One region of the Paenibacillus sp. J31R122 genome, then DNA from elsewhere that is predicted to be linked to it. Evidence: a T-box and tRNA genes for the amino acid it is inferred to sense, from the RefSeq annotation. Region 1 holds a T-box; the other holds one or more tRNA genes.
The links. The T-box of region 1 lies ahead of metG (methionine--tRNA ligase). A T-box ahead of a tRNA ligase gene usually reads a tRNA of that ligase, here a tRNA-Met.

Region 1 (16,496 bases):
ACTTGTACGTTAAGGCCAGTTTCTACTTTAGCCATTTTCGTTGCTCCTTGAGCTGTATTGCCTTTAACGCCTGGCTCTGTTTCAACGACTTTAAGCTCTACGCTGTTTTGCATTTGAATACCAAGAATTTCGCCTTGATAGCTCGAAATATTAACATTCATGTTTTCTTTAAGGAAGTTTAACTCCCATTCGAGCTGCTTCTTATCCAAGTTGAACTGGTCGAACGTTTCATTATCCATAAACGTGTATTCAGAACCGGAATTGTACAAATATTGTACTTCACGGTTTTCAATGATTGCACGTCCAATACTTTCACCTGCACGGAATGTTTTCTCAACAACGTTACCGTTACGCAAGTTTTTAAGTTTGGAACGAACGAATGCCGCACCTTTACCTGGTTTTACGTGTTGAAAATCAAGAACGCTGAAAATATCGGAGTCTACTTGTACGGTTAAGCCTGTCTTAAAATCGTTTACTGAAATCATTACTGATTCCCTCCTGAGTGATAATTCCTTAACCCAAAATGATCAAGTCTTTCGGGGATGAGGTTAATATTTTAATACCGGTTTCCGTAATTACAATATCGTCCTCAATACGTACCCCGCCAAAGCCGGGTACATAAATGCCAGGCTCTACCGTAACAGTCATGCCGGGCGTTAAAATCGTTTCACTTAACTTTGAAAGCCTTGGCGCTTCATGAATTTCCATTCCGAGACCATGTCCCGTACCGTGTCCAAACAGATCGCCATAGCCGTATTTCGTAATAACGTCACGCGCTAGCGCGTCCGCTTCTCGTCCACTCATACCTGGCTTGATATGCTCAAGCGCATGTAGTTGTGCTTCGAGCACGATATTGTAAATCTCGTGATGCTTATCAGTAGGCGTTCCAACAACTACCGTCCGTGTAATATCCGAACAATAACCATTATAATACGCGCCAAAATCGAGCTTTACAAACTCGTTTGTGCCAATAACACGCTCGCTCGCTACACCGTGAGGCAGTGCAGATCTCTCGCCAGAAGCAACAATTGTCTCAAATGAAGACGAAGTTGCACCATGGCTGCGCATGTATACTTCCATCTCAAGCGCGATGTCAGTTTCTCGCACGCCTGGGCGGATTAGCTTCAAAATATGTTTAAAAGTGTCATCAGCTAAATCTGCAGCTTCCTGCATAATTAGCAGTTCTGCAGCATCTTTAGTCATGCGAAGCTTTTCAACAAGTCCCGATACAGGCGTAAGTGTTATACCTTGCAGCGTCTTGCCCCATGCGACAAAATCGCTATATACGACATGATCCTGCTCGAACGCAAGCTTATTAAGCTTTTGCGCCTGTAAGAGCTCTCGAATATCGTTCATAGGGTTCGGTCCATGCTCAACAATTTGAAACCCGACCGCTTGCTGTGGAGCTTGTGTGCGATAGCGGAAATCGGTTAATAAATAACAGTCACTGCTTGTAATGAGGACCATACCTGAGGAGCCAGTGAAGCCGCTAATATAACGACGGTTATACTCGCTTCCAATTACAATAGCTTCAAAGCTCTGTTCCTCAAGCAGCTGGCGAAGCCGCCTAACTCTTTCATTTGGCATAATGATCTCTCCTCTCATTGTCTCCTTACTTTGCACGCTGCAAATGACGCACTAGTGCTGTAAGACCAAGCTCGTAGCTGTGAGATCCGAAGCCAGCAATTTGACCGACCGCAATAGCCGCAATGACTGATACATGACGGAACGTTTCTCGCTGATGAATATTAGACATATGCACCTCAATTATCGGCAGTGCGATCGTGCTAAGCGCATCACGAAGCGCATAGCTGTAATGCGTCCAAGCACCCGGATTGATAACAATTCCGTCTGCTTTGCCATATGCGCTATGTATCCGATCAATCATTTCGCCCTCATGATTCGTTTGGAAAAATTCAACTTCAACACCAAGTGCCTCGGCCTTATCCTTCAAGAGCGATTCGATGAATGCAAGTGTTTCTGTCCCGTATACGCCTGGCTCGCGAATACCGAGCATATTCAGGTTCGGGCCGTTCAGAATAACAATTTTGTGCATAAACGCACCTCCCAAGCGTAAACGGCTGTCGTCCTCTGCGGCAAAAGCGCTCGTTTCGCGGAGATATATAAACATATTTATAAGGTTTAAATTTATAAATGGTTATATATCAGACAAACCAATCCTTCGTAACATCAAAGATCATTAGCCATTTTACCACAAATGTCCTCTGCTTGAGAAGTAGAAGTCATTACCCTGCTTTGATTGGCTCTCTTGTTGTTTCATCTGTGAACTCAAAGGCAATCGAATAGCCAATAAATACGCCCCATAACAGAAAGACACACAATTCTGTCCATAACGTATTCCAGCCCGCTTTTCTAATATTTTCAGTAACCCCTAGCAGCGGACCCGCAATTACGAATATAATGATCCACCATATCAGCCCGTAGCCGATTCCAGGCCATGGACCTCGCAAACGCCCCAATAAAACCTTATAGAGCACAGCTGCGATAATGGATAGAATGATGTAGCTTGCGAGACCAACAACTATGCCCCACCACGTATTCAGAAAGGCTGAACGAAAAAATGGATCAGCCGCAAAGCTGGGCAGCTCTATTGTGAATTTTATTTGATAAAAAAACCAACGAATCGAGCCCCAAATTAACCCTGCAAAAAAACCGATTTTAATTGAGTAAAGCCATGGATTTGTAATATGTTCCTGATATTCCTGTTTATTGTCTGCTTTACTCTTCTTTTTATTTGTCAACGCTGACTTCCCCTCTCTTTTATAACTTTACAAGACCAGCTTAGTATGTGAAAAAAAGCGATGCCGTAACCACTAGCTTCATAATAAGCTTATCTACAATGGCTGATGCCGAGCGTTGGCAATTGTACCCGAGATCAAGTACAATAGAATTACAAATTTATAGACCATTCGTCGCATTATCTCAGGCGATACCCCACTCAAGGAAGGTGAAAAGCTCTTGCCGCAAGATTCCCGAAGTATATATGGCGGACAAGCGGTTATAGAAGGCGTTATGTTTGCAGGCAAACATGTTAACGTAACCGCGGTCCGACGCAAAAATGATGAAATCGTATTTTATGAGGTGCCCCGCACCACTCAGAGCTGGGTTCAACACTTAAAAAAAATCCCGCTCATTCGCGGTGTTGTTGGTATCGTTGAATCAAGCGCAAAAGGCTCTCAGCATTTAAACTTCTCTGTGGAAGCCTATGCTGAAGATGAGTCAGCCGAGGACAAGGATTCGACAAAGGAATCCCAGGCGTTGGAAAAGGAAGAGAAAAAGTCCGGAGGCTTTAGTCTCAGTATGATCGTTGGCGTTGCAGTTGCAGGCGTATTGTCATTTATTTTCGGAAAGCTTATATTTACAGCAGTTCCGGCTGCTTTGGAAGAATTACTGTTCTCAGGGGTATTTGAGAACAAGATCGGTCATAATCTTTTAGAAGGACTAATAAAAATTATATTGCTGCTTGCTTATTTGTACTTTATGTCGATGACGCCGATTATTAAACGGCTGTTTCAATATCATGGCGCAGAGCATAAAGTAATTAGCGCCTACGAAGCGGGAGCAGAATTAACGGTCAAGAATGTACAGAAATATAGCAGACTTCACTACCGCTGCGGTTCCAGCTTTATTATTTTTACTGTTATTGTAGGAGTTATAATCTACTCATTGCCTATCTTTACATGGGATTCCATTTGGGAACGGATCTACATCCGAATATTGCTGTTACCTCTTGTTCTTGGCCTATCATATGAGGTACTTCGCTGGACTAATGCATTGCGCGACACACCTGTGCTTAGTTATCTTGGCTACCCGGGTTTATGGCTTCAGCTGCTAACAACGAAAGAGCCGCTTGATGATCAAGTTGCTGTATCGATAGCTTCCTTTAATCGGATGCATGAGCTGGATCAACAAATGTCAAAATCTTAACGAAATTAGGAAAGGCGGAAGCTGCAATGAGCAAAATGCCACGCAGATGGAACGGCATTACAATCGCGATCTTGGCATTAATGTGTATTGGTCTTGTATACGGCTTTATTTCAAGCCCTCTTACATTTCTTATTCCAATCATTGTGCTGGGAGGGATTTATCTCTTATACAAGTATCCGCCCTCCTTTCTTGGTGGTGCACGTTCAAATGCAAGCCGAACGCAGGTAAAGCAAAGCCGTTTTACCGCTGCTAAAGGTAAAACAAAAAGGCCTCGTTCGAAGACATCGCCTTTTCGCGTGATCGAAGGTGGCAAGGACGACGACGATTTACCGAAATACCACTAGTATTTAGATTCATATGAATTAACAAAGAAAAGGTCTGCCGGCAAATGTGCCGGCAGACCTTTTCTTTGTTGATAGATTCAATATCTATTATTCACTTTCCATATCCGCTCGCACTGCTCGCAGCTCGTCCAATCTTTGACCGTCACGCTTGAAGTATTCAACCAGCGTCTCAATGCATGTAATTGAATCCCAGCTCAGATGATGCTCGATTCCCTCAACATCGCGATAAATGTTATCATCGTGAACACCAATCGTTGTCAGAAAGGACTCTAGCAATTGGTGACGATCAACAAGTCTTTTCCCCATTTTCTTGCCTTTATTTGTAAGGACAAGCCCGCGGTACTTTTCATAAATCAAATAATTATCTTTGTCGAGCTTCTGAATCATCTTCGTGACCGATGAAGGATGTACCTCAAGTCCTTCCGCTATATCCGAGACACGCGCATATCCTTTTTCATCAATGAGCTTATAAATTCTTTCCAAGTAGTCTTCCATGCTCGGCGTCGGCATTGAAGAACCCCCTAACCTTACTTCTTCACCCAGTTTCCTCGGCGTTACTCTATGTATCATACACTTTTCGTTACGGTCACTGCAACCCGTAGTAAATAGACGAAGTTTTCGCTCTTTTCTTAAAACTTCAGCCATTCAGGCGTAATGACATTCAACCAGATTGTAATTTTGACCATCTGATCGGTAAACAAAAGTAAACCCATCACAATCATAACTCCCCCGCCAATTTTCATAACAAGCGTGGAATATTTTAAAATCCATCTTGCAGTTCCTAGGAAAAAGGCTAGCACAAAAAATGGAATAGCAAAGCCTAACGCATACGCAGTCGTTAATTGAAACCATGTTCCTGGTGAGGTTGCGGCCAAACCCAATATCGCGGTCAATGCCGGGCCTATGCATGGCGTCCAGCCAGCAGAAAACCCAATCCCAAAAATAAAGGAGCTGATATAGTTCGCTTTTTTCGGAATAAGATTCATCCGTCGTTCCTTCATAAGCAGTTGCGGTTTAAACAGCCCAATAAGAAAGAGTCCCATTAATATGATCAAAATAGCCGAAAGCTGACGAATGAGCTCCCTGTATTCACTAAAGAACTCTGCAAAAACGTTTGTGCTGTAACCAAGCGCGTAATATACGGTACAAAAACCCAAAATAAAAAACAAGGTGTGCGACATGGTTCGCATCCTTATTTGTCTTGAAGGTTGATTTTGCTTTAGATCAGTTACTGAAATACCCGTTATGTACGATAGGTATGATGGATATAATGGCAAGCAGCAGGGAGAAATAAATGATGCAAAGCCTGCGCCAAACGCCAGCCAAATATTAATATCTGTCAAACTCATTCCCCCCAAATCAAATTAATTTCCTGTACCCACCCCGCGACGAATGCCAAGCAGCAAAAGAAGAATCGCAATAAGTAGCATTACGATTGTACCACCAGGCGCTAGGTTCCAAATACCGGCAATGAGTAATCCTGCTACAACAGCAAGCTCACCAATAATGATCACCGTAATTATACTTTGACGAAAGCTGCGCGCCACTACCAAGCTGCAGGCGGCTGGAATCGTAAGTAATGCTGACACAAGCAAAGCACCTACAATTTTAATGGATACGCTAATTACAAGTGCGGTAAGCACGCTAATCATAACATTATAAAATTTGACGGGCAAGCCGCTAACTGCTGCTGCATCCTCATCAAATGTTAACAGGAATAGTTCTTTTATCTGGGAACGTATCGCAATCAGAATGATAATGGTCACAACGCCTATTACATACAAGTCAGTGTTGTTTAATGTATAGATGCTTCCGAATAAATAGCTGTTCACATTGACATTAAAGCCTTTTCCCATCGTAAAAAGAATAGAAGCCAATGCGACGCCGCCAGACATTATTATCGCGATCGACAACTCCGCGTACGATTTATACGCTTTGCGGAGCTTCTCTATCGCAAATGATGCTGCAATCGCAAATATAAAACCTACTGCAATCGGATATACGCCAATTAGAAAGCCTAGCGCGACACCTGCAATTGATACATGGGATAACGTGTCTCCAATCATAGACAGCCTTCGCAGCACAAGAAATAAGCCCATCAGCGGGGCAGTTATGCCAATAAGCAGTCCGCCGATAAGAGCTCGTTGAAAAAATTCACTAGTTACGATCTCCAATCAAAACAACCTCTTTCCTGCTCTCCATTTGCTCCCTTAGCCCTTTTAAACTGTGAGCTAAGTTATTTTCCACGCAATCCTGCGTTTCGTGAGAATGTTTAATGTGAAACTTTAGCTTCCCGTTCTCGGCGGCAGGCTGTTGTCCCAAATAGGAACGAATTCTATCCAAATCATGAGAAACCATCAAAAACGTCATGTTATGATGCTGATGCATATGCTCAATCATATGGAAAAAGCTATCCTGCGTCTCCGTATCTATGCCAACAGTTGGTTCATCCAATATGAGCAAGGATGGATTATTAATAAGCGCTCTAGCGAGAAACACGCGCTGTTGTTGTCCACCTGAGAGCTGACCAATACGTTTATCGCTTAAATCCTCAATTCCCATAGCGTGAAGCGCATCTTCGCATTTCGTATAATCTGCCTGGGTCACTTTTTTAAATATTTTATTCCGTCCAAAAACCCCTGATAAGACAACCTCGCGAACAGTAGCTGGAAATAATGGATTAAAGGAGTTCTTCTGCGGTACATAGCCTATCCGATCCCACTGCTTAAACTTGCCAACTGGCTCTCCAAACAAACGGATTGTCCCGCTGGTAGGCTTTAGCAATCCAACGATCATTCGAAGCAGCGTTGTTTTGCCCGCGCCATTCGTACCGATTAACCCGATAAAGTCACGTTCCTTTACCGCGAAGCTAAGATCCGAAATAACGGTCTGCTGCTGATAAGAAAATGAGACATTCGACAATGAAATAACCTCTTGGTGACAACTCACATCGGCGCTTGGTATTTTATTTGGTTGTTGCATATTCTTTCTCCTCACAGCAATACGGAGCTGAGACCAGCTCCGTATTCACGCCTTTTGTCTCTATTGTAATGCTTGCAGCAGATTTTGCAAGTTTCGTTCCATTAGTGTAAGGTAGGTTTCTCCTGCTTTCTCCTGATCCGGTGTCAATCCTTCAAGCGGGTTCAGAACCATTGTATCGACATCGGCCTCGTCAGCCAATGTCTTTGCAAGCTGATCCGATACGAGCTCTTCAAAGAAGATATATTTTACATCATTCTTCTTAACAAACTTCGTGATTTTTAATAAGTCCTGACCGCGAGGCTCCGCATCTGGATTAAGGCCCATGATTGCAATCTGGTTTAACCCGTAGTCTCTTGCTAAATAACCGAAAGCATGGTGAGAGACGACAATGTCTTTACGCTTTGTCTGAGCAAGCTTAGTCGTGTAATCAGAATCTATTGCTTCCAGCTTCAACTTAAGTGCATTATAGTTTTTCTCGTATACCGCTTGGTTGGCTGCATCAGCCTCTATTAAGCTTTTTTTCACATTTTCAGCTAATATGAGTGCAGATTTAGGACTAACCCATGTGTGGGGATCCACCCCTACTTCATGTTCATGCTCATGGCTTTCTTCTTCGGCATGCTCTTCTTCTGTCCCGGTAATCAGTGGAATGCCATCGCTAATTTCTTTCGTAACCACCTCGCTATCCTTAGACAAGCCTTTAAGGAAGCCATCAACCCATCCCTCTAGTCCTGCTCCATGATAGAGAAACAATTGAGCCTTCGAAGCTGTGTCCAAATCACGACTCTTTGGTGTCCAATCATGTGGTTCAACACCGGAAGCTACTAAATTAACGACCTTCACATGATCCCCGCCAATTTCTGAAGCCAAATAATATAAGGGATAAAAGCTAGTCACAACGCTTAGCTGTTGCTTCTTTGCCGGACTATCGACATCATTGCTTACATTAGATTCAGCTGGGTCTTTAACATTATTAGTAGTATTATTTCCGCATGCGGCTGTGAAAATTAGAGTTGCTGCTATGAGCAAACTAAGCGCTGAAAAACGGAAGGTCTGGCTTGAACCTCTCATTTGGTATACTCTCCATTTCTTCTTACTAGTCTTGTTCGTAATCGTTATGATTACGCTTTGTATTATACGATGCGAGTTATGGGCTGTCAATATAAACAATTATTCTAATTTGAATGTATTCATAAGTATGGACTAAGAAGTTTGAAATATGACCTATCCCAGCAAAAAAAGGTACAAATGATGGAGGTGTCATTTGCTATTCACTTTTGAAAGTCCATCCCATTTGTTGCAGCTAGCCATAGTATTATTAAAAAAAAGCTGTAAGCACCATTAAGTGCTTACAGCTCATTTTCTTGTTAATTTGCACCTTTAAACTGCTTTCCCGCTAGCAGCTACTACTGTTGCCGTAGTTACTCTGCTATTTCACGATAGCACCATTCGGCATCTCTTCTGGCACAGTTGCAAGCGTTAGCTGGTCTCCGTGCGACGCTGCCAGAATCATTCCTTGTGACCATTCACCGCGCAGCTTAACAGGCTTCAGATTCGTTACGCAAATCACCTTGCGTCCAACCATTTGTTCTGGCGTATAAAACTTCGCAATACCGGATACAACTTGTCGCTGCTCATATCCAAGATCAAGCTGCAGCTTAAGCAGTTTATCTGCCTTATTTACCGGCTCTGCTGCTATAACCTGCGCCACTCTAAGCTCTACCTTAGCAAAGTCGTCTATCGCAATCTCTTCTTTACTTTCCGGCTCGGGCTGTTTAGCCGCACTGGTTGAGTTATTCTCTGTACTCGCAGCCTCCGTTATCTGAGGCTGCGCACCTCCGCTCATTTCAGCGGCAATAAAAGCAACCTCGTCTGCTGTTTCCAGGCGCGGGAACAAAGGCAAGCCCTTGCTCACTTTAGTACCCTCAGCTAACCGTCCAAACTGCTTCATACTCTCCCAAGCTGTCAGTTCGCCTTGCTCTAAACCAAGCTGCTTCCACATTTCGCGAGGCGCGTGCGTCAAGAACGGCTGCAAAGCAATAGAAATGATACGGAGTGACTCTGCCAAATGGTACATAACTGACGCAAGCTCTCCGCGCTTTGATTCATCCTTAGCAAGTGTCCAAGGCTGAGTTTCATCAATATATTTATTCGTACGGCTAACAAGCTGCCATAATGAAGCCAAAGCTACGGAGAACTCCATCCGCTCCATAGAAGCTTCTACTTGGATAATGGTTTCTCCCGCAAGTGTCTGCAAAGACTCATCGAATGCCGTAACCGAGCCTGCAAATGCTGGAATAACACCGTCAAAATATTTATCGATCATCGCAACTGTACGATTCAGCAAATTGCCAAGATCATTAGCTAAATCAAAGTTAATGCGCTCTACAAAATTTTCCGGCGTGAACGTACCATCTGCTCCAAACGGTACTTCTCTCAACAAGTAATAACGAAGTGCATCCAGCCCGTAACGGTCAATCAGCATAACCGGATCAACGACATTGCCTTTAGACTTCGACATCTTGCCATCTTTCATTAACAGCCAGCCGTGCGCGAACACCTTCTTCGGTAGAGGCAAGTCCAACGCCATCAGCATAATAGGCCAATAGATCGTATGGAAGCGTACTATCTCTTTACCAACCAAATGGACATCAGCCGGCCAGAAATTGCGGTATTTCTCATCAGAACCATCTTTGCCGTAGCCGAGTGCCGTAATATAGTTTGACAATGCATCGATCCATACATATATGACATGCTTAGGATCACCAGGCACTTTAATTCCCCAATCGAATGTCGTACGTGAGACTGCAAGATCCTCCAGACCTGGCTTAATGAAATTATTGATCATCTCATTTTTACGTGATTCAGGTTGTATGAATCCCGCATTGTCCTCATAATGCTTCAGCAATCGATCCGCGTACTTGCTCATGCGGAAGAAATAGCTTTCTTCTTTAACGAGCTCAACCGGACGGCCGCAGTCTGGACAATTACCGTTTTCCAGCTGACGCTCCAAGAAAAACGACTCACAAGGCGTACAATACCAGCCCTCATATTCACCCTTATAAATGTCATCCTGCTTCAAAAGCTGATCAAAAATTCGCTCAACAGACAGCTTGTGTCGCTCTTCTGTCGTACGAATGAAATCATCATTAGATATTTCAAGCTTCGCCCACAGCTCTTTAATTCCGACGACGATATCGTCAACGAATTGCTGCGGTGTTAGATCCTTCTCCTTCGCCTTACGTTCAATTTTTTGTCCATGCTCATCCGTACCGGTCAAGTACCATACATCGTAGCCGCGAAGTCTCTTATAGCGAGCCATCGCATCGCCGGCAACTGTCGTATAAGCATGACCAATATGCAGCTTATCGCTTGGATAATAGATCGGTGTTGTAATATAAAACGTATCTTTTTTTGTCATCCCAAAAGACCTCCCAAAGTTTAGTGAAGCAAAACACATTTCGATAGTATAAGTCGTCACCCGCAAAACTCAATCGTAAACGGCTGTCTCCGACCATTTTTTACGGGAAAAGCATTCGTTTCGTTGAAATATATAAGCACATTTATAGGTAAAAACCTATAAATTCTTATATATAAAAAAACGCAAAAAACTCCCGTCCATCATGGGACGAGAGCTAATACTCACGCGGTACCACCCAAATTTCTATCATGACATTCGCAAAGATATTATCCGAACGAGCCATGAAAGCTTCGTGTGCCGCCCTTATTGGCGGCAGTCGCCGTTAACGCAGCGCTGCGTCGCTCCCTTACTCAGTCGTAAAAACACTAAGCTTGAAAGTGAATCCTCCCGGACCATTTTCCAATCGTATCCCTTGCCGGATTTCAGCAACTTTACCGGCTCTCTGCTAAGGGCATTCCATTGTACTTATCCGTTCATCAGATATATGGATGTATCTATGACAAAATATACCGAAACAACGCCCTAGTTGTCAAGCTAATAAGCGCCTAGCTGTCTTTAATCGGGGGAACTGGATCAAACCCCCCGGGGTTAAAAGGATGGCAACGAGCAATCCGCTTAGCCGCGAGCCAGGAACCTCTTGCCGCCCCATGCATCTCAATTGCTTCAAGCGCGTACATCGAGCATGTCGGATAAAAACGACAAGTGGGCGGTTTAAGCGGCGATATTACTTTTCTATAAAAATGGATCGGTGACTGCAAAACCCGTCGTATTACAAGCTTTTTATCCATTACGGCTGACTTGTAGCCGGTTCATCCTGCACGCACTCCTTGCAGTATCCGAACACCTCGAATTTATGTTTCACAACACGGAATTCCTCTGGAACAACGGTCTGCTCCATCGGGCAAAATGTAATCGGATAAGTGCGACCGCATTGCAAGCAAATCATATGATGGTGATGATCATTCTCTTTGCAGTGCAGCTTGAACTTGCCGCCCTCCTCGAAGATAACCTGTTCGAGCACACCAAGCTCTTCCATCACTCGCAAATTACGATATACCGTATCAAAGCTTAGTCCTGTATATGATCTACCCATATACTCGTAAACCTCTTTTGGAGCTAAATATCCCGTAGTTTCCGAAAATAGCTTGGCCAGCGTCTTTCGTTGATCTGTTATTCTTAGTCCTTGACTAGCCAACCGTCGTATAATGTCTTCCATCGTATGCAATTGTCTAACCCCCGAGCCTAAAAGTTTCTATCTCCATAATGACGAAAAAAAAAGCTCTCGTCAATGAGAGCTTACTAGCCATTTACTTTCATATTGATAACAAAGCTAGCCGCCATCGCCGCGAACATGATGATGGATAACAAACCAACTAGCTTCCGCCTGCGATTTAAACGCGAAATGTGCTCTGCATTATTCAATTTGCCCTTCGCTACCGAATAAGAACGATGTATAAACAGGAAGATAATAATCGAAACAACAAATCCTATATTAAATAAAAACCACATGAGCGTCCAGATCAAGCTAATTCCCCCGGTCTTATTCGACTACAAATTTACTATAAAAACCACTTGTTTAATATAAGCATGAAAGCGACAAAACTAATAACCGCAGCTCCGAAACAAAACCAGCCTGCGCGAAACCGTTGCTGAAACATCCGCAAAATACCAAAGCTGAGCAAACCGAAAATAACTAAAATAAAAATGGCACCTAGTATGAATAACGAAGCAGACACGCTGCTTACATCGACTAACGACACCTCATACACTCCCTTTTTTTGCAATATGTACACGTCAATAGACATTATAAAGGATTATAGACGCATTAGCCAGTTGCAAGAACAGTCAATTTCGTGACAAAAGAGAGTACATATCGTCAGATACGCACCCTTCTTAACCCAAGAACCGCCTCTACCATCTAATGATCGCTTCATGATAGGAACGAAGTGGCGGTCTTTTTTTCAGCTTGACCTTTAACACATCATCCTTGATAAGGGTTTGACAAACTCGCGGCTTAACCAACTTAGGAAGCTTGATCGTTTCTGTCTTCCCATCGGGTAGCCCCTCTAGTCGTAGTTGGTCCTCACGCACAAATAATTTCAATTGCTCCCGCTCAAAGCCGTCCGGTAAATTTATTTTCACATGGACAAAATGGCGAGTCTCCGTAAAGCTCGCAGAACCTGAGCCGATCATTGCACCCGCAGCTTCCGGTAAGGCCTTGGTCATCATTTTGCGCACATATTGTTCCACCCAATTCGGCTCTCGCAGCAGCTCAAACCCCTTTGGCAGCTGTTGCCTCTCCATCCACCGTTCCAGATCATCCCATTTTGATGCCACAAGTAAACACCCGCCTTCCAGCACTCCTGCCAGTATATGCGCCTGCATTCATTTGGGCTACTTCTATCCGCGGAACCTCTAGGCGAATGCCGCATAAGATGTAACAAGTAATACTTACGCATTCAATCATCATGTACTCATCAAAATAAAGGGGGATGCTTATGCCAGCTGTCGTCGGTTTTGTCAAAATTATTAGCATTGGCTCCGGCTCAATCGTCCAATTCGGTGATGCTCTAGAGGTCTCACCATCCAGCAACTCTAAGACGTACGCGGGATCTGGTTCATTCTTAACGGGAAGCTTAACAAACTCTAATAGCGCTGTCAGCGCTACAAATACGCTTGATCCGGATTTGCAAGATAACGCGGTAAATGAAGCAAGTGTGCTATGAGTTGGACCATTCATCAGCAAATAACCATTCACGTGCTCCGCGTAGACAGTGTGGCCAATAGCTCCGTCCTTCAAGTCGGCAGCGCTGGTTCAATCCGTTCGTTATCTCAGCTCTATAATACAGGCGGGTTCCAAGGTCCTGCCCCACAGCTTGGAGTAGAAAATCCGCTTTCCTTCGTACCTCTTCCAAATCCGACATAGTCAGAACAATAGTCGTATAACCGTAGAAGGAGGAATGCCATTATGCAGCAGCCAGCACCCTTATCGCCGTGGCAAGCCTGGTCGCTTGAAATACAGCAGAAAGTGACATCACAGCAAGAACAAATTGACAATTTACAAAATCAAGTTTCTGTATTGTGCGATAAGCTGAAGCAATTTGAAAATCGCCCTACTTATCACATAGATAAAATTGAATATAGTTTTGACCAATTAAAAGTAGAAAAACTTGACGGCACGCTCAATATCGGAATGACTGCACCTGGTGCTGGGGCCGGCGGGGGTGACTCTTTTCCAGATAACATCGAGCAGTTATCTTTACCAACGCAGCAAGCATACCCTATCGCCAGTCCGGCCATAACACCAGCATCCGGCCCTTACAATGATATTCATGCCAAAATGAATCAGTATTTAGATATGCGGGCTCCGCAGAAGCTGCTTACCTATGAGAAGGAGCTTGGCATTCCTTTAGACCCCTATCATCGCCGCATCGTTATCGAGGATATCCGCAAGCAAGTGCCTTCGCGTATTCAATATTATATGCAGCGAACCAATGACCCAAATGATCAACAAGTTTCACATGAAGGCGAAGAGTTAGTTGATTTTGTACTTAACAAAACAACCAGAGATACCGATTCAGCTTTACTTGCTTATATGCGACAGCTGCAAAACGGTAATCAGCAATAAGCAATGCCCCGCTATTGAAGAGTTACAACTTTTTCTGAGGAGTGCAGCTAATGTTCCATTTCCACGTCGTTAACCACTCATTATCTGTTGGACAGATTGACATACTCGGCGTATCAAGCGCCTCGATGCTGCAGGTTGGAGACACCGATTGCGTTAATTTATACTCGATGTTTGATACACCCCCTGAATCTGTCATTATCGGTCCTTTAGCGCCGTTTCCACTGCCCGAGGACGAGAGTGTTGTAGTTGAGGAAACGTAACATGACAATCTGTGTTCGTACGGCGAGTATAGGTTCTATTTACGTAATAAGCTTAGCTCAGTCTGGAATTTTACAGATCGGTGACCGTTATGAAACGAATGCCAAACTGCGAGCTTTAGCCGTTCAGCGTCAAGAGAGTCATGCAACCGCAGGCGAAGTTTTTTTTGAATCCTATCGAATGTTCTCTCTTGATCTTCCCGAATTGACAAAAATGAATGTCGGAGAAGGTGAGGTCGTTCGAATGATCCGCACCTTATGCGATCCAAGAATTATCGTCGGATCAATTCATGTCACTGCAGCTGGTTCTTCAGCAAGCATTCTAGCAGGCAACGGCAAATGTTATCATGCTGATTCTCGTATTAAGCATATTCGGCAATATCCGAAGCCTCAACCAACTCCAACTATCGGTTGTTAGGGGACTATCATGTCCCCCTCCCTCCTCGATATTTCCTCACAATTGACACGATCATCTAGAAAAAAAACAACAAAACTCATTTTTTTGAGTTCATTATACCGGGACAAGCTATATCTCCGACTTTCAATCCCCTATTCAGCATATACATGAAGCAACTACTGAAGCAAAGGATGGACGCTGCTTATGGATATGAAACGGATCCACGAACAAATCGAACGTTTGACTGCTGACTTAGAGCGGCAGCAGTCACCTGACGGAGCATGGCGAATGTGCTTGGATTCTGGGACGATGACCGATAGCTATTTCATCATTATTTTAAGACTGCTTGGCCGAACAGATGAATCGTTCATTCATATGCTCGCTTCCCGCATTGCTTCTAAACAACAGCCAAATGGTTCTTGGAAAATATACCCTGATGAAATGGATGGAAACCTTGAGGCTACTTCTGAGGCTTGCTTCGCACTCTTGTATGCCGGATATTATGCGGCGTCTGATCCGCGAATACTGCTAGCTAAGCAATTTATAAAAGACAAAGGCGGCTTATCCGAAATACGCAACCTATTTACGCAAGTATTGTTTTCCGCAACAGGACAGGCAGAATGGCCCTATTTACTGCGTATACCATTAGAAGCGTTTTTTTCAAATCTAGGTATTGGCCTGGATCTGTTCTCTCTCTCCGGTCACGCGCGCGTACATCTTATTCCAATCCTTATCATGTCAAACAAATCATTCAAACTTCGAACTCAATCGATGCCCGATCTATCTGATCTGTTCCTTGGCAGTACTCATACGTTCACGAATGACACGACATGGATTTCCGCTCTTAGTGAAATTATTGGTTCTTTGCCATTGAACAGCCTTCTCCCTTTAAACTCTCCCTCTGCAGTAGAGCAAGCAGAAACGTTCCTTTTCGAGAGAATCGAACCTAACGGTACTTTACTTACTTATACTACGGCAACAATGCTCATGATACTAGCGCTGCTAGCATTAAACTATGATAACAACTCCTCTGTCATTAATCGTTTAGTACTTGGTGTTCGCTCGCTCCTTTGCAGTGATAGGTTCCATATTCAGATTGCTTCATCCGAAATTTGGGATACAGGCATGCTCAGTTATGCGCTAAGTGAGTCAGGGGTTTCTCCTCAGAGTCCTGCTTTGGAACGCGCTGGGGGCTATTTAATGTCGAAGCAGCAAAATCGTTCAGGAGACTGGGCCATTCGAAATCCAAACACGCCTCCAGGAGGCTGGGGTTTTTCCGATGTGAATACGATATATCCCGACGTCGATTGCAGCGCGTCCGCTCTGCGAGCAATAAAACCTTACGTATCACACTCCGACAGCTCCTATGCGGACTGGCAAAGAGGATTGAACTGGGTGTTGTCATTGCGCAATGATGACGGAGGATGGCCTGCATTTGAACGCAAAGGAAAGCAGCTGCCTGCAAGCTTTTTCACATTTGAAGGAGCGGCAGATATTGCGACAGACCCTTCGACAGTCG
Region 2 (16,496 bases), on a different contig from region 1:
GCCCTTGCTGTCTGCTTGGGAGAATGTGGAGCTATCACTTAGAATGGCTGGCATACCGCGTGGCCAATGGAAGGAAAGAGTTGCTCAGTGTCTAGAGCTAGTAGGGCTAGAGAAACGAATGCATCATCGCCCATTTGAGATGTCGGGTGGAGAACAGCAGCGTGTAGCCATTGCTAAAGCAATTGCGCATAAGCCGATGCTCCTGCTGGCGGATGAACCGACGGCCGAGCTTGATTCGGGGATGTCGGCACAAATTATGGCGGTCTTTCAAAATATAATTCGCACTGAACAAGTTACGATTTGCATGACTACACATGATCCTACGATTTTGGAGGTTGCCGACCATGTTTACGAAATGGTGGACGGAAAGTTTGTTTAAACGTTCAATAGTTGTTGTAATGAGTGCTTCTTTAATATTTACCAGCGGTTGTTCTTTACTTCCGAAGGAAGAGGAAGAGGAAGTGCTGCCTGAGATAGCACCAGCTCAAATATCAAAAAAACCGGAGTATGAGGTAACGACAGCAAATCTCGAGACGAAGGTTCCTGTAATCGGAAAATTAATTTCAATGAAGGAAGAAACGCTTTTCTTCACAATGGATGGAAAAAATTTGAAAGAGCTTTATGTAAAAACAGGTGATGTCGTTAAGGTTGGTCAAGTAATTGGCGAGCTTGATGTAGATGAATTGGTCAAAAACTTACGATTGGCGAAGATCGCGTTTAAGAAAGAAGAAATTGCGATGAAAGAGACTCTTCGTCAGCGAGATGAGATGGACCAGATTGAATTTGAAGAGAAATCGATTGCGTTCGAAGAACAGAAGCAAAAACTCCTTGATCTTGAAGAGGAAATAGGCAAAGCGAGTTTAACCTCCCCTTTAAATGGCACGATCGTTACATTAAACGTTCAAAAGGGTGATGTCATAAAAAAATACGCTCCGATTGCGATCGTAGCAGATACAAGTCAAATAACACCTGCAGCAAAGCTTACGAAAACCGAGCTTGAGAAAGTAGCAGTTGGTATGGAGGTTGTTGTCAACATTAGCAATGTCGGCAATTTCAAAGGTAAAATAAAGCAGCTGCCTATTAAAGGCGAGGAACAGAATAACGGTGGAGGCATGGGGGGGATGCCAGGTGAAGTGAAGCCTGAACGCCCAGAGGACTTTCTCATTGTCGATATTAAAGACTTGCCAAAAGGATTGAATAGAGGCGCGCCTCTATCGATTAATATTATTACTAAGCGCACAGAAAATGCTATTGTTATTCCTCCTTCCGCGTTACGCACGATTGGTTCCCGTACTTATGTACAGGTAGTTGAAGCTGATGGCAAACGTGAAGTTGATGTGGAAGTAGGTCAACAGACCTCGACGCAGATCGAAATTTTGCAAGGGTTAAAGCCGGGGCAGAAAGTTGTAGGTCGATAGCCAATGGGAATTCCGCTGTTTCGTTTTTTGTTCCGCAAAATGTGGAACACTCGCTGGCTAACCATAAGTACGTTGGCGGGACTGACCTTAGCGGTAGCTTTTGCAACCAGCATACCGATGTATGCGGACGGAGCATTAAAAAGGGTTGTAGCCGAATCGCTGCAGCAGAAGAGCGTAGGCTTACCTGCGGGTTCTTTGTTAATGCGGTATCAGTCACCCGCTGGCGGGAAAACGGATTTACCGGCATTGTCAGAGCTAGAAAGATACATCACTACGGATGTTCCGAAAGAACTCGGATTTCCTTTTGAAACGTTCGTAAAGAGCTATTCGATTAGAAGCTCTGAGGTGACTCCAGAGGATTCTTCTAAGGTTGATGCCGGACGCAATCGACAAATGTCAATTATGACGATGTCTGGGTTGGAAGGGAAGACAGAGCTGACTCAAGGTCGGTGGTTTGTAAATACAGAGGGCGACGAATCGCTGCTGGAAGCCGTCATGTTAGAGGAAGCAATGTACCGCAATGATATACATATCGGTGATGTGTTTGAATATCCGGTATACGGCGGACTTGATCTTACACTAAGGGTCAAAATCGTCGGGGCAGTTAAGCCATTGCTTGATACGGATCCTTATTGGTATCAAGGCCTTGAAGGCATGCTGAGCACATTTCAAATCAGTGAAGAAGCCTTTATGAAGCTGCTGCTTGCCAAGAAGAATATTCCGCTTCACAACGCAGGCTGGTATTATGCGTTTGATTTATCAAATATTAAAACCAGTCAATTAACACCGCTTGGCAGAACGCTGGAGCGACTCAATATTGAGTTATATCAGCGCCTTAAAGACACAAGGGTGGAAATCTCATTCGCTTCTACGCTCACTGAGTTTAAGAAGCAAAGCTTGCAGCTGCAAACGTTGTTGTTCACTCTTGCGGCACCAATGCTTGCTATGGTCTTTTTCTTTATTGCAATGAATGCTCGTCAATCTCTTGATAAGCAGCGAAGTGACATTGCCGTTCTGCGAAGTCGTGGAGCCGGTACAAGACAAATCATTTGGATTTACTTGCTTGAAGGTTTGCTGTTAGGAGCGGTTGCGCTCGCGATAGGACCATTTATTGGATGGTTTATGGCGAAGAGCATCGGTTCAGCAAATGGGTTTCTGTCGTTCGTCAGCCGTAAATCCATTCCTGTCGGCTTCTCTACAGAGGCCATTATTGCAGGCGGGGCAGCCGTATTACTAGCACTGCTTGCAACTATTATTCCAGCTATCATGTATGCTCGCTCTTCTATCGTAAGCTACAAGCAAGAGCTTGCTCGCTCCGATCGTAGACCCGTATGGCAACGCTGGTATTTAGATGTATTGCTGCTAGCTGCTGCCGGCTATGGCTGGTACATGTTTAATGAACGTCAAATGCTGACGTTTCAGACTGGAATGACTACGGATCAGCTGAATGTTCAGCCTTTTCTGTTTTTCGTACCAGCGCTGGCGATTTTTGCATTAGGATTATTTTTCCTAAGATTATTTCCTTGGTTGCTAAAGCTATTTCATTGGCTTGGCCGCAAATTTTTACCTGTACCGCTATTTTTAACATTAACGCAATTATCGCGCTCAACTAAGGGCTATTATCCGATTATGATTTTATTGGTTCTGACGCTTGGACTTGGCGTTTACAACGCTTCTGCCGCTAGAACGATTGATTTGAACTCAACTGAACGGATCCTTTATAAATATGGAACCGACGTTATCGTTCAAACCGTCTGGGAAGGATCACCGGAAATTACTAAAACCGGAGGAACTGGCGGCGGTTCAGGCGGAGGATCAGGAGGCGGAGGTGGCGCTGGCGGAGGATCAGGAGGCGGCACAGGAGGTGGTTCAGGAAACGGAGGACCTGGCGGAGGCGGCGGTGGAGGTACTACCGTACCGACACGAGTCTTATATAGTGAACCTCCTTTTGAGCTCTTCCGCTCGCTAGAAGGTGTTAAAGCAGCTGCACGTGTCATGCAGACCAAGGGCAATGTCGTTGTGTCAGGCAAGTCGATTGGTCAAGGTACAGTTATGGGTATCGATAACTCAGAATTTGACGATGTAGCCTGGTTCCGTGATGATTTGTATCCTGCTCATCCTAACATTTATCTGAATAATTTAGGCAAATATGAGCATGGTGCGCTTATTCCTACAGGTGTGGCAGAAAAGTATCAGCTGAAGTTAGGCGATATCGTATCAGTGGGCTTCCCTGAAGGCATGCTCGAGTTTACAATAACAGGAATTCTTCCTTATTGGCCGAGTCAATACCCTGATAAGTCGCCGTTTATCATTACGAACTTAGATTATCTTTACGATCAGCTTCCACTGATGCCATATGAAGTATGGTTGAAGATGGAGCCTGACGCGAAGGTTGCACCTATTATTGAATCTCTGCAAAAATCAGGTATTGAGCTAGCATCAGTGGAGGACGTAAGAAGCGAACTTATTTCGCAAGCGAAACATCCTTCCAGAGGCGGAGTTTTTGGGATATTAAGTCTCGGCTTTCTCGTTTCGGTCGTTATTACTTTAGCAGGATACGTCTTATTTTGGTTCTTTAACTTGTCAGGCAGGGTCGTTCAATTCGGTGTGCTAAGGGCTATGGGCTTATCACGCAAACAGTTAACAGGCATGCTTCTTCTAGAGCAGTTGTTCACAGCCGGATTAGCGATAGGACTTGGTGTTCTGATCGGTAAAGCTGTCAGCCTTCTTTTCCTACCATTCTTGCAGACAACCGAAAACGTTGCAGAAACGGTTCCTCCGTTCAGAGTAGTCTTTGACTCCAATGATACGAACCAGCTCTTCATCGTTGTAGGGTTCATGATGCTGACCGGTGCGTTACTGCTCTTCCTGCATATTCGCAGGCTAAGAGTGCATCAAGCGGTCAAAATGGGAGAGGAGCGTTAACGGCTATGATCGAATGCGAAGGACTAGTGAAAATTTACAAAACGGATGATCTTGAAGTCGTAGCGCTTCAGGGCCTTAATTTGAAGGTGAATGCTGGCGAGCTAATGGCCATTATAGGGAATAGCGGCAGCGGTAAATCGACACTTCTGAATACGTTAGGTGGTCTTGATCGGCCCTCTGCTGGACAGGTGCGGGTCGGTCAATGGGATTTGCTGAAGATTACAGAAGAGGAGCTTGTGGAGTACAAGCGCGAAACAGTAGGTTTCATATGGCAAAATAATGCGCGTAACCTACTGCCGTATTTGTCAGCATTGGAAAACGTAGAAATGCCGATGATGCTATCTGGTAAGGTTGATCGAGCGTATGCGAAGCAGCTGCTGGAGTGGGTTGGGCTGAAGGAGCGCATGCATAACAAGCTGCATCAGCTCTCTGGGGGTGAGCAGCAGAGGGTTGCTATTGCGATCTCATTGTCCAACCGACCGAAGCTTCTGCTCGCGGATGAGCCGACAGGGTCTGTAGATACAGCGACCTCCGATTTAATCATGGGCATATTCCGAAGGCTTAATAAAGAAATCGGAATAACGATTGTAATTGTTACACATGATTTGACGCTTGCAAGCAAAGTAGATCGAGTTGTTGCCATTCGTGATGGACTTACAAGCACTGAGTTTATTAAACGTAATCCAAAAATAGGCGAGGTTGAAATTCCAACTGTGAGTGGACTACAGTCGGTGCACGAGGCTTTTGTCGTCATCGATAAAGTCGGACGTTTGCAGGTGCCTAAAGAATATTTATCTGCATTGAATATTAAAGACAAAGCGACAATGGAGTTTGACGGAGAGCGGATAGTTATTACTCCGCCTAAATCACTGGGGGGTTAAATCGAATGAATAACAAATGGTTTCCTGGTTTACGTATTCGCAAATTTGCAGCTCTTAGCTTAACACTAGCATTGTCTGTGGGCTTACTTGCAGCATGTAGCGGCGGCTCGAACAAGTCAGCGGAGACAAGCGTGCTGAGAATTGGCGTATTGTATGGCGGAGCGGAGAATGAGCCTTATTTCCGTCAACAATATACTGATATGTTTGAAATGACACATCCAAACGTACAATTTGAAATTGTTGGAGCCATCAGTTATGATGATCAACGGTATCAACAAACTGATCCAGAAAAACAGGAAAAACAACCAGACCCGTATGAAAAAATGAAAGAAATGCTGACGGGCCAAAACCCAGTTGACGTGGTTGTACTGGATTACAATATGCTGCGTAGAATGACACAAGACAATTTATTGCAGCAGCTAGACCCACTCATTCAACAGGATAAATTTGATTTGACCGATTATGTTCCGACTGTAATCGACGGAATCAAAGCAGCGGGAGATAACAACATTTATGCTTTAACTCCTACCTTTACTTCATCCGCACTCTTTTATAATAAAAAGATGTTCTTAGATGCGGGTATCGAGCCTCCAACCGACAAAATGTCATGGGATGACGTGCTTAACAAAGCTCGTCAAGTGGCTAAAGGAGAAGGGGTAGACCGTCAGTTTGGCTTCTCATTTAATCGCTGGCAGTCTGACGGATTTAACGACACTCAAGTCTACGGCCAAGCTCTGCAGTTGAAGACATGGGATGACAAAGGCGAGAAAATGCTTGTGAACAGCGATCAGTGGGAATCAGTATGGAACAGTGTTTCCTCGCTTCATAAAGATAATATTGTACCAAATCAAGAATACTTTAATTTAATAAACGAGAAGAGAAGCGAAACGGATGGCAACGATCCATTCTACGGTGATTTGTTCATTAGAGGTAAAGTTGCCATGACAATAGGTGAATATTACTATATTAATGAGCTTAAGAAAGCTTCGGACAACGCTTCGAAAATAAAAGATTTTGTACCAGTTGATTGGGATGTCGTTACGGTGCCTACAAACCCAAGTGATCCTACCACGGGAGGAAGTATTGGCCTAAATCAACTAATGGGAATTAATGCTAATGCACAGAACTCGAAGGATGCCTGGGAATTTATTAAATACTCGAACAGTAAAGAGTGGGCTAAGCTGAAATCAAGAAGTTTGTATGAGATGGTTGCTCGCAAAGAGTTTCTGAAGCCAATTGGCGGACTGCAATACAATATGGACGCTTTCACTACTCTAAAGCCACTGCCACCAACTAATTCGAACGCGGATAGAATTTTCAATGAAAAACCAGGAATTTGGAATGCTCAGCAGCCTGCCTATGAGTTATTCGCTGAAGTGCTGAAGGGAACAAAGACTGCAAAAGAGGCACTTGCTGAATGGGAGACTAAAGGAAATGCTATCCTTGAAGAGATAAAGAATAATCCGACAGGTGGCGGAGGCGGCGTCATTAGTCCAATGATGAGATAAACTTTTAAATGTCAAAGAGCGACCCAATGACTTAAATGTCGTTGGGTCGCTCTTCTGTTTGTTTATTGATCTTTTCAATCACTTAGGAGTAACGAAGTAAAGGCAGATTATGTTCGAATTCTTTTGCTTGATTTATCCGAATTTGGGCATTCTAATGACAATAAGTTAAGATCAATCGGCGAAAAATACTGGAGTGCATATGCATCAGGAGGGGTTCGATGTTAAGATGGGTGTATTGGGTCCGACTATATGAAACGAAGTTTCAAGCCGGGTGCCTTGTCAAACGTATGGAAAATGATTATTGGATATACGGGTACGAATGTCCAAATGAAGTTGAGGTATTTCGATCGAGAAAAGGACGATACGGTGTACGATTTATTCCATGAAAAAATTGTTTTTAAATTAATTTATAAAAATGCTTGACTTAAAACGGTCGAATATAGTATAGTAATTCTTGTCGCCAATTCAATAAGCTTCAAATCAAATGGAAACACGTCGCGGGGTGGAGCAGCCCGGTAGCTCGTCGGGCTCATAACCCGAAGGCCGCAGGTTCAAATCCTGCCCCCGCAACCAACCCTTTCGATGACTACGTTGAAATATACGTTTTCGAGGGCCCTTAGCTCAGTTGGTTAGAGCGGTCGGCTCATAACCGATTGGTCGGGGGTTCGAGTCCCTCAGGGCCCACCATTTGTAAAGCTTATCTCCATGCCGGGGTGGCGGAACTGGCAGACGCACAGGACTTAAAATCCTGCGGTGGGTGACCACCGTACGGGTTCGATTCCCGTCCTCGGCATACCTGAACAATCTAGCAGTACCAAGTTTTAAGAAGTACATATGAAAGAAAAGAATCCCTTTTCTCGACTTGCTAATTACAAGTTAAGAAATAGGGTTTTTTTTCTTTCAAGACATATGCGTTATAATAAAGAACGGAAGGGGACGGATTATTTGATAAGAGACGATAAGTTTGATGCCCAGTTAAAGGACAGCTCACGCAAGCTTTATGCGCAAGTTTTTGCATTAAAGGACTCTTTACATAACGAATTGCTGGAGAGATTTAAGAACGATCCTACAATTGTTGAGAATGGTGAGCGATGGAAGTTGCTAATTATGTCTGCGTCTGTTTCAACTGCACTCTTTAGTACTGTTCTATCAGGAAATAAAAATTTCCTATTGCTCTATACTTATTTTAAAATAAAACTAAAAGAATTTAATAGTGAGGGTGAAGTAGCGATGGACGATTGCATGCAATATATCGCTGACCTGCGGAATGGTGTAGAATACAGCTCAGAGCAATTTTCAGAGGCTGTGGCTCTTTGGTTATATTTTAGTATTAGGGGTAAGGATCAGTTTGTTGAGGAAGAATTAGCTCCATACAGTATAGTTGGTCAGTTTATTCATGATTATTTTTATAATTGGTTTGATAAAAATGTAGCGTTAAAATAAATAGATATCAAAATATACAGTTACGAAGGAGTGAGTCGTGTAAATGGCAGCAAGTAAGCATTATGTCGTATGGGTCGGCAACAGACCTGGTATTTATACAACGTGGAAAGAGTGCCAGGAGCAGGTGAACGGATTTACCGGAGCAAAATTCAAATCATTTGAATCAGCTCAGCAAGCGGCTGTTGCTTTTAAGGAAGGCTGGAAGGGCTACTGGGGACAAGAGAAGGCCTCTGGTAAGGCTAAGCCATACACTGAAGGAAAGAAGCAGAAATCTATAGTAAGCGAACAAACAATCGATTATAATAGCATCTCAGTCGATGTAGGGACGAGAGGTAATCCTGGGCCTGTGGAGTTCAAAGGGGTTGATACGCAGACGGGTGACCTTTTGTTCTACGTGGGACCGATTCCAAATGGAACGAATAATTTAGGCGAGTTTATTGCAGTTGTGCATGCACTCGATTATTTGAAGAAAAAGGGCTCCACTCAAACGATATATAGTGACTCTAGAACTGCGCTCAGTTGGATTCGCAATAAGAAGACGGCCTCGACATTGCCGCGCGACGCGTCGACCGCGAAGATTTGGGCTTTGACGGACTGGGCAACGGATTGGCTTCACAATAATAAGTATGATAATAAAATATTGAAGTGGAATACAGAAGAGTGGGGGGAAATTAGAGCGGATTTCGGCAGGAAATAGGAGGGGATTTTTTTGTCTATTCATTTCGATAACGATTGGTCACGCATTTTACAAGATGAGCTCAACCTACCATATTTCAAGAAGATAGAGGCTTTTCTAGTAGAGCGATCGAAGGAAGCTGTCATTTATCCCGAAATTTCGGACATATTTAGCGCTCTAAATTACACGCCCTATGAAGAAACGCGCGTTGTTATTTTAGGTCAAGACCCGTATCACGGTTCTGGACAAGCACATGGATTAAGTTTCTCTGTGCAGCCCGGAGTTCGAATTCCTCCATCACTAAAAAATATTTATAAAGAACTGCATGATGACATAGGCTGTTCAATTCCAGAGCATGGATCGTTACATTCATGGGCAAAGCAAGGGGTGCTATTGCTTAATACGGTGCTGACGGTTGAGGAGGGGGCTCCTAACTCACATCAAGGGATTGGTTGGGAGCAATTTACGGATCGGATTATATCCTCATTAAACGAGCGTAACGAGCCTGTCGTGTTTATACTGTGGGGTAAGCATGCTCAAGCGAAGGCGGCGAACATTGATGTGGATAAGCATCATATTATCGCTTCGCCGCATCCGAGCCCGTTTGCGGCTAGAAAGGGCTTCTTTGGCAGCAAACCATTCTCTCGAGCGAATACCTATCTTGAGAGTGTTGGTAGAGCTGCTGTAGACTGGACGATTTCAGAGCTAGAGGTGCACTGACAGGAAGAAAAAAGGCTTCTCCTCTATCTGATTAAATAATCAGATAAGTGGAGAAGCCTTAGTTCTCTATTCCGCAATGATGCCTGTGCTGGATCCTGAATTACTTGGTTCCATTGATTCTGGAAGCACTGGTTTTAATTTAGCATCTACATAAGTAGATACTTGAACGTCTGTAATGACTTGAGGGTACATTTTATCTGGATCAGGCAGTGTCGTTTCTACATAGATAATGGCTTTATCACCTTCGAAACCTATAGAGGCGATACGAATACCATAACCAGGATGTGCAACTTGCGTGCTGATGGTTACTTTGTTCACATCAGCGTTTACAGAGGTAACAGATAGTTTTAAATCAAGGGCTGGTTGCTCAGGTAATTCAGGAATAGGAGTGGTCTCCTTTACAAATTTGATGCCGTCATAAAGCCATCCAGCTGCTTCGCTGCGTGTAATGGCTTGCTTCGGATAAAACTTGTTCGAGCTATCTAACGTGACAATTTTGCTGATGAGCAGTTTTTGAATACTGTCCATATACTCTTTATTGATTTCACCCTCGTCTTCTATCAGCATGAAGATTTCAGTAAAGGCATAGTCGCCTTTCTTCATCATGGCTTTAAATAAGTGGTGAGCAAACTGCTCGCGCGTCATTTTGTCGCTAGCTTTTACTGTTTTAGGAATTTCAAGTCCGTTTAAGCTAGCAATAATGAAGGCATCGGAATACCAAGCATCATCCTTAATGTTAGGGAAAGAGTCGCTTGCTTTTGGTGCTTTAACGAAGCGAATATGGTCAATGTTGATGTCCAATCCGCGTACGATCATGGAAATGCCAGCCGCGTAGGTTAGTTTTCCTTGTGGATCAAATGTATCATTCTTTGTATTGCCGTTAATTATACCTAGCTTTTTTAGTTCAGCAATTTTTTGTGCATTTGGATCGTTGTTTACGTCTTTAAATGCCCACACGGTTTGTCCAAGCGTCAAAAGCATCATGGCTACTAAAGTCATAATTAATAACGGTCGCTTCTTCATACGATCACCTCTTCTTTAATTTGCTGCAGCACTTATTTGACGCAACTCACTGTCATATTGTTGCTTAACATTTTGAAAAAATTACTATTGACTTAAGTTTTGAATCCTGATATATTATTACTTGTCGCTAATATGATCTGATAGCTCAGCTGGGAGAGCGCCATCTTGACAGGGTGGAGGTCACAGGTTCGAACCCTGTTCAGATCACCATAACTTATAACTCGTAAAGCCTTGTCCAGCAAGGCTTTTTTTGTTTTTATTTTTATAAGCAATATTGGATGAAAGAGCGTTGATGTAAATATGATGTAAAAATGTTTATTTTAATGAATTTGAATGCAAAGCTCTGCTTCAATGGATAAACAAATGCACATAGGTCGGCTTTTTATTCTAACATCTATACTATTGCCGCTAATGTCCAGCACATTCCATTATAATCGCTTATTAGCCAAGTAAAGGCTTTGGATTGCAAGCAAGCAACTACTTGATAAAACAATAGTCATTGGTGTTGTTTTAGTATTTAGTTCCGTATTTCGGCCCAGGCTTATGGGACGGTACATGATTGGAAGAGCACATTGACTTGCCGCTGTGTATTAATAGAACTCTAAAAATAGAGTGCGGTATTTTCTATCGTTTATAGTCGCTGCTGTACAGAACTATATGAAGGGCCTAACATCAGCGAAAATCTTCTTTACAGAGGGTTTAAATTGGGACGTCATTGGAAACGTGAAGCTCAATAAGAGTCTGGCGCGTCAGCAGCAGGCCTACTATGTCCATGGTGAAGCCGGATTACTGACAATCTATTCTACTGTACGGTAGCCATGCTGGAAGGTCATCAGTTGGCTGTCATCGATTACTGAGGAATGGGACAAGTATGAGAGTTGAAATGCTGAAAAAAATTGAAAATACATGTTGTAGGTATTATTTGAACTAGAATAAGTGATGACTTATCATACTCCTATATGTCGCGTCCAGCCGTCCAGGACCTTTTGCGCACTTCTGATGGTGTGGAGTTTGACATTTCCTTTACTTGGCGTGCAAAATGATTTGCCGTTTTAAAGCCGCATCGGTCTGCTATTTCTCTAATAGGAAGGCCTGTATTTTGCAGTAATGAGATGCCTTTCTTAACCCGGAAATTCCATATGAAGGTTGATACTGGCATACCTGTTTCTTTTTGGAATAAGCGATTTAAATATTCAGGTGAAACGAAGGCTTTTTTTGCTAGTAAGGCTACGGTCAGATCCTCTGTATAATGTAATTGGATAAGAATCTTGGCTGCGCTTACAATTGGGTTCCGCTGAAAAGCGGGAAGCTGAATGCTAGATTCTATCATGAATAACTCAAATGCTGACAGGCTAAGCCTACAGATCAAAGAATTTTCAGAGTGGAGTTCCTTCAGATGGAGATTTAATAATAAATTCATAAGTTGATTCATTTCATCGGATATTGGAATCTGTAATGGAAGAGTCCTCAATCGGGTATCCAAATGCAATTGATCTACATGAATTTCGATCCATTGATGCCAAGTTTCTTGGTTCTTAGAGAATTCAAAATATTCATGGTGATTTGGTTCTAGAAGAAAGACATGACCTTCTTTTATTTTAAATGATACTTGGTCAATAAATACTTGTATCTCTCCCGAATGTAGGAATACTAGCTGGTAATGCTTTTTGATACGAGGTCCGCAAGTGCCTCCAGGAGGATAAATGATCGTACCGATCTCTGTATTCGTAACATTCAAGTGTGACAGCGACTCATCATTAATTACCATACCCTACCTCTTTTCGTTTGATTTCTTTATTTCATTCACAGATAATAACTGAACTCTAAATTTACCATGAAACAAGAAGAATGTGAATGAAGATGTCAAATTCAGATACATATTAAAGGATTTGTGCATTCCTGGTTCACCTCTCACTGGTATAAAATAGATTACATAGAAATGGAGGTTGGTTAATCAATAAAGAAAGCCTCTGGAAGCGAGAAAATTCACTAAAATCGATTGCAACATCCATTTGAAGGACATGCATTTAGGGAGGAATTTCTATGAGTAGAGATCGCTATCTAGTCAGTGTTGAACAGTATGTACATTACCAAAAGAACGGGTATATTTTAATTCCAGGTTTATTGGCCAGTGATGATTGGCAGAGAATCGCCAAGCTCATGATAGATATGTATGAGGGCAAACATACAATTGAAGGCTTTGAAAAAAAAGCTCCAGGTTCTGAAAGCAGTGTGGCGATCGATCAACAGATTCAAGATTTGACCCGGGAGCATATGCTTCATCGTATTGATCCAACTATTGAATGGGCACTTCTCCATACGCAATTGCTTGATGTTATAGAGGCATTGATTGGCCCGGATGTTGTTGCGTTACAGAGTATGCTATTCTTCAACCCACCAGGTCGTGGAGGTCAAGGCTGGCACCAGGATTCCTTCTATATTCCAACAAACCCAGATACTTTGGTTGGTGCATGGGTAGCGCTTGACGTTGTAGATGAAGAGAATGGCTGTTTGTGGGTCGTTCCAGGTTCAAACAATGAGCCAATTTATCCTCCTGATTTAACATCTGTATCCCTTCACTCGAGAGATGCTTTTGCGGATCTTAATCCTATTCAAAATGCGAGCCACCTCGATGATGAAGTAAACACCTTATCAAAAATCGCTGGGAAATATGATCCTCCGATTCCGATAAGAATGCAGCCAGGGGATGTCCTTTTCTTCGATTCACACTTGCTTCATCGGTCACATCCGAACAAGACAACAGATAGGTTCCGCAAGTCTTTTGTCGGACATTATTGTAATGCACGTTCGTGGATACCCTGGAATCATGGGGAACCATTTGAAGGGGATTCTGCAAACTATCTCCATATCTTAGGGCGGGGAAGTTCTCATATGCCTTTTGCTTCACCGAAGTTTGGTACAGAAGTTGAGCTTAGCGATCATAGTGATGATGGACAATCACGACGAATGATGGGCATGGGGGACAAATTGATGCCAGTGATGACTATAAATTCTGATCACGAGGACTAATTCAGGTTCGTGTGCATGAAATAGCAAGATTTTCGGAGAAAGTTGCTAGATATCGTAAACAAAAGGTTGATCTTCTTCGTTGAATATCAACCTTTTGTTTTGTAATATGATTTATTTATTATATTAAATAAGAGAAGAGGAACGTAAGTTCTTAATGGTAATTGGTACACATTCTTGTCATCCGTCAAAGTTGTCTAAGGACACACAAGTACCACCATAAAAATGATTAAAAAATCTTGATATAACAGACTTTTTATTTTTAATGTAGGGACATTTGCGTCTTAAGAAAATGCACAAATGTGCCTACATTGTCGTCAAAAGACACAATAGTGCCTACATTCTCGCGAAAAAAGCTGCAATTGTTTGTGTAACAAGAAAATAGTCCATTAAATTGCCATCTATAGACGGATGCTTAGTTTTATCGGAACATTTTCTTGTCATTTCTCTATATCAAGGAATTGATCCGATTGCCGTTTTATTGAATATAATATGTTCCAGTCTAGTCGCTGATATTGCGATGTTGATTGAACTTTCGATAAGGATCAATGGGGAGGATAGGTTCCAGACGATGGTGTTGGAGGCGTGAAAATTGATAGAAACAGAACCGTCTCCTATAGCTGGTCAGGAAATTCCACTCACGATTCCCTCGTGATGAATAAATTTTATGGCAATGTAACCGATGACAGAATTACTACAATCGAATTGCTTTTGACGGACAAGGAAACAGGCAATCTGACGCCGATGCGCGAAGAGATAACGAATGATCACATGTTCCTATTCATATGGGAAGAAAAAAATGGAAGTATCGAGTGGCAAGTTGTTCGCGGCTTCATCAAGGCTGGCAAGTTTATCTATGAGCACAAGCTCAGTTAACGATTAATGAGTAGATGTGGTTATTTTTCGGAAGGTTTTTAACAGTAAAAGATAAGTTACAAAGGCGGTAGTAAACTTGGTTATGTTCAACTCCCATGAAAATTAAATCTCGTAGTTGCAGAAAAAGTCAGTAGTATGGATAGACGGAGCTCTTTCTTTTGGAAAGGCAGCCGGGTGATCGGTTGCCTTTTTTTCAAATATCTGCAGTTTAGAATAATAATACGATCAAGGTTATTCATGGCTTAGCTAACACAATATGTGGTAGATTATTGAAAGGACGGTTCAAAGGACTAATTGATGAAGTCTAAACCTATTATCAGCATTATGACGCCAACTTAAGTTTATAATAGGCTAGGATAATCTCTACTGCAAGGAAGAGGAGAATCGATATGTTCTATCAAGATTTAAAGCTGGAAGAGGAATTAATTGTCGAATGGCGAATCGATGAGGAGACCGAGCATGAGTTGCACATGCACGATCTGTTGGAAATCAATGTTCTATTGGAAAATAACGCCGAGTTCAGATTGCTGAACCGGTCGTACTCCGGCGAATCCGGGGACGTCTTCATCTTCCGTCCTTACGAGCCTCATTATAATTTGGCTAAGAAATCCGATGAGCCGATCAATTGGATTATGGTGTTATTCTCTCCTTCGATCGTGAGAATGATTCCGTACGGGTATAAGCTGCTGTATCCGTTCTACACCCAAGCCGTTTCTCCGTATATTCTCGCTTCGACTGCGTATGCGCGCAATATCCATGTCGCCGCTTTGGCGGCGTACGAAGAGCAAGAACGACGGTTGCCGGGCTGGGAATCGAAACAGTTCATGCATTTCATTGATATTTTACTTCAAATTTACCGCTATACGTTGGAGATGTCTTCAAACCCGGAAAACCCGGATGTTGACGTTGATATGGGAGTAATATCTGTCGTGGAGCATATATTGAAGCATATCACGGAGGACATCGACGTACATGATTTAATCGAGATGTGCGGCAAGGGGAAGACGTATTTATATACCAAGTTCAAACAGACGGTCGGAGTAACGCCAAATCAGTTCATTCATCGGATGAGGATGCAGATCGCGATGTACTTGCTTAAGACGACGGATCGGTCGATTACGGATATCACCTTCGACTGTGGTTATCATTCGATTCATTACTTCAACAAGCATTTCAAGCAATTCCAGGGCATTTCTCCACGGGACTACCGCAACCGGACGAAGCGAGCGATGTAGCCCAAATAAGAAAGCGCCTCATTCCTTTTTCGGGATGAAGCGCTTTTTCGGCAGCTACCTGTTCGTACGGACGACCTTAAGGTTCTCTCGTTGTTGAGCGGACATTTCCGCTTGCAGAGTATCCCAATATCTTGGCGGCGTTGTTGGCGCGCCAACAAATTTGAACCCCTGCTCACCGAGCTGTATGCTGCCGTTCAGGTCCGGAGTGTCAAAACCCATTGCCGCTCTCTTCTGCAGCATGCTCTGAATCAGATTCCTGCGGTCTTCGTCCCAGCCCTCCTTCCCCCATGCTTCAGGAGCGTAGCCATCCTGGTAGACCTCTTCATTGATATAGTGAATGTAGAAAATACGTCTCTGTTTATCAGAATGGTTAAAGGCGGAGCCGTGCGGCGTGGATAGGCAGTGAAACAGGACGTCACCAGCTTCCATTTCGAGCGGTACCGCACCGCATTTGGTGTAAAGCTCTTCCTCGGATACCTTCTTCAAATCGACGTGACCAACGAGATGCAGTCCGTGTATCGCCCAGACGGAGCCGTTATCCGGACCCGAATGGTTTAAATAGATATCGGTCGTGAAGTTTGGAATGCCGAACGTCGTCTCGCGGGATTTCGCACCGTATGGGGGATCCTGATGCCAGTGGACAGGGGCACCGGAATTAGCCAACTTGACGACGAGTGAGTCGTTCCACGGATAGAAGGAATGCCCGATGATCTGTCCGATATTTTCCAGGAGCTCTTGCTTGACGGTCACAGCTTGGAATATAT

Region 2: it has a tRNA-Met gene. The T-box ahead of metG (methionine--tRNA ligase) is inferred to sense a tRNA for this amino acid. The anticodon was not compared.

The regions. Positions count from the first base shown of each region.
Region 1 is NZ_JBWDNM010000007.1:91,624-108,119, reverse strand. Features, by position in the region: gene efp (elongation factor P) at 1-485, opposite strand, end outside; gene AC0YN7_RS13275 (M24 family metallopeptidase) at 514-1,587, opposite strand; gene aroQ (type II 3-dehydroquinate dehydratase) at 1,613-2,056, opposite strand; gene AC0YN7_RS13265 (YqhR family membrane protein) at 2,247-2,762, opposite strand; gene AC0YN7_RS13260 (DUF1385 domain-containing protein) at 2,980-3,948, shown strand; gene AC0YN7_RS13255 (hypothetical protein) at 3,975-4,292, shown strand; gene mntR (transcriptional regulator MntR) at 4,380-4,802, opposite strand; gene AC0YN7_RS13245 (cytochrome c biogenesis CcdA family protein) at 4,922-5,635, opposite strand; gene AC0YN7_RS13240 (metal ABC transporter permease) at 5,657-6,466, opposite strand; gene AC0YN7_RS13235 (metal ABC transporter ATP-binding protein) at 6,450-7,274, opposite strand; gene AC0YN7_RS13230 (metal ABC transporter solute-binding protein, Zn/Mn family) at 7,335-8,345, opposite strand; gene metG (methionine--tRNA ligase) at 8,704-10,695, opposite strand; T-box leader at 10,896-11,181, opposite strand; gene yidD (membrane protein insertion efficiency factor YidD) at 11,241-11,483, opposite strand; gene AC0YN7_RS13215 (Fur family transcriptional regulator) at 11,483-11,920, opposite strand; gene AC0YN7_RS13210 (hypothetical protein) at 11,995-12,219, opposite strand; gene AC0YN7_RS13205 (hypothetical protein) at 12,255-12,455, opposite strand; gene AC0YN7_RS13200 (Hsp20/alpha crystallin family protein) at 12,607-13,080, opposite strand; gene AC0YN7_RS13195 (spore germination protein) at 13,194-13,421, shown strand; gene AC0YN7_RS13190 (spore germination protein GerPB) at 13,418-13,621, shown strand; gene gerPC (spore germination protein GerPC) at 13,664-14,323, shown strand; gene AC0YN7_RS13180 (spore gernimation protein GerPD) at 14,374-14,583, shown strand; gene AC0YN7_RS13175 (spore germination protein GerPE) at 14,570-14,998, shown strand; gene AC0YN7_RS13170 (prenyltransferase/squalene oxidase repeat-containing protein) at 15,182-16,496, shown strand, end outside.
Region 2 is NZ_JBWDNM010000001.1:720,653-737,148, forward strand. Features, by position in the region: gene AC0YN7_RS02805 (ABC transporter ATP-binding protein) at 1-379, shown strand, start outside; gene AC0YN7_RS02810 (efflux RND transporter periplasmic adaptor subunit) at 345-1,418, shown strand; gene AC0YN7_RS02815 (ABC transporter permease) at 1,422-4,343, shown strand; gene AC0YN7_RS02820 (ABC transporter ATP-binding protein) at 4,349-5,224, shown strand; gene AC0YN7_RS02825 (ABC transporter substrate-binding protein) at 5,230-6,732, shown strand; gene AC0YN7_RS02830 (hypothetical protein) at 6,951-7,118, shown strand; tRNA gene AC0YN7_RS02835 (tRNA-Met) at 7,229-7,305, shown strand; tRNA gene AC0YN7_RS02840 (tRNA-Ile) at 7,343-7,419, shown strand; tRNA gene AC0YN7_RS02845 (tRNA-Leu) at 7,440-7,525, shown strand; gene AC0YN7_RS02850 (hypothetical protein) at 7,567-8,175, shown strand; gene rnhA (ribonuclease H) at 8,219-8,872, shown strand; gene AC0YN7_RS02860 (uracil-DNA glycosylase) at 8,885-9,571, shown strand; gene AC0YN7_RS02865 (S-layer homology domain-containing protein) at 9,638-10,594, opposite strand; tRNA gene AC0YN7_RS02870 (tRNA-Val) at 10,729-10,804, shown strand; gene AC0YN7_RS02875 (helix-turn-helix domain-containing protein) at 11,550-12,362, opposite strand; gene AC0YN7_RS02880 (phytanoyl-CoA dioxygenase family protein) at 12,638-13,624, shown strand; gene AC0YN7_RS02885 (hypothetical protein) at 14,207-14,497, shown strand; gene AC0YN7_RS02890 (AraC family transcriptional regulator) at 14,887-15,732, shown strand; gene AC0YN7_RS02895 (phytanoyl-CoA dioxygenase family protein) at 15,787-16,496, opposite strand, start outside.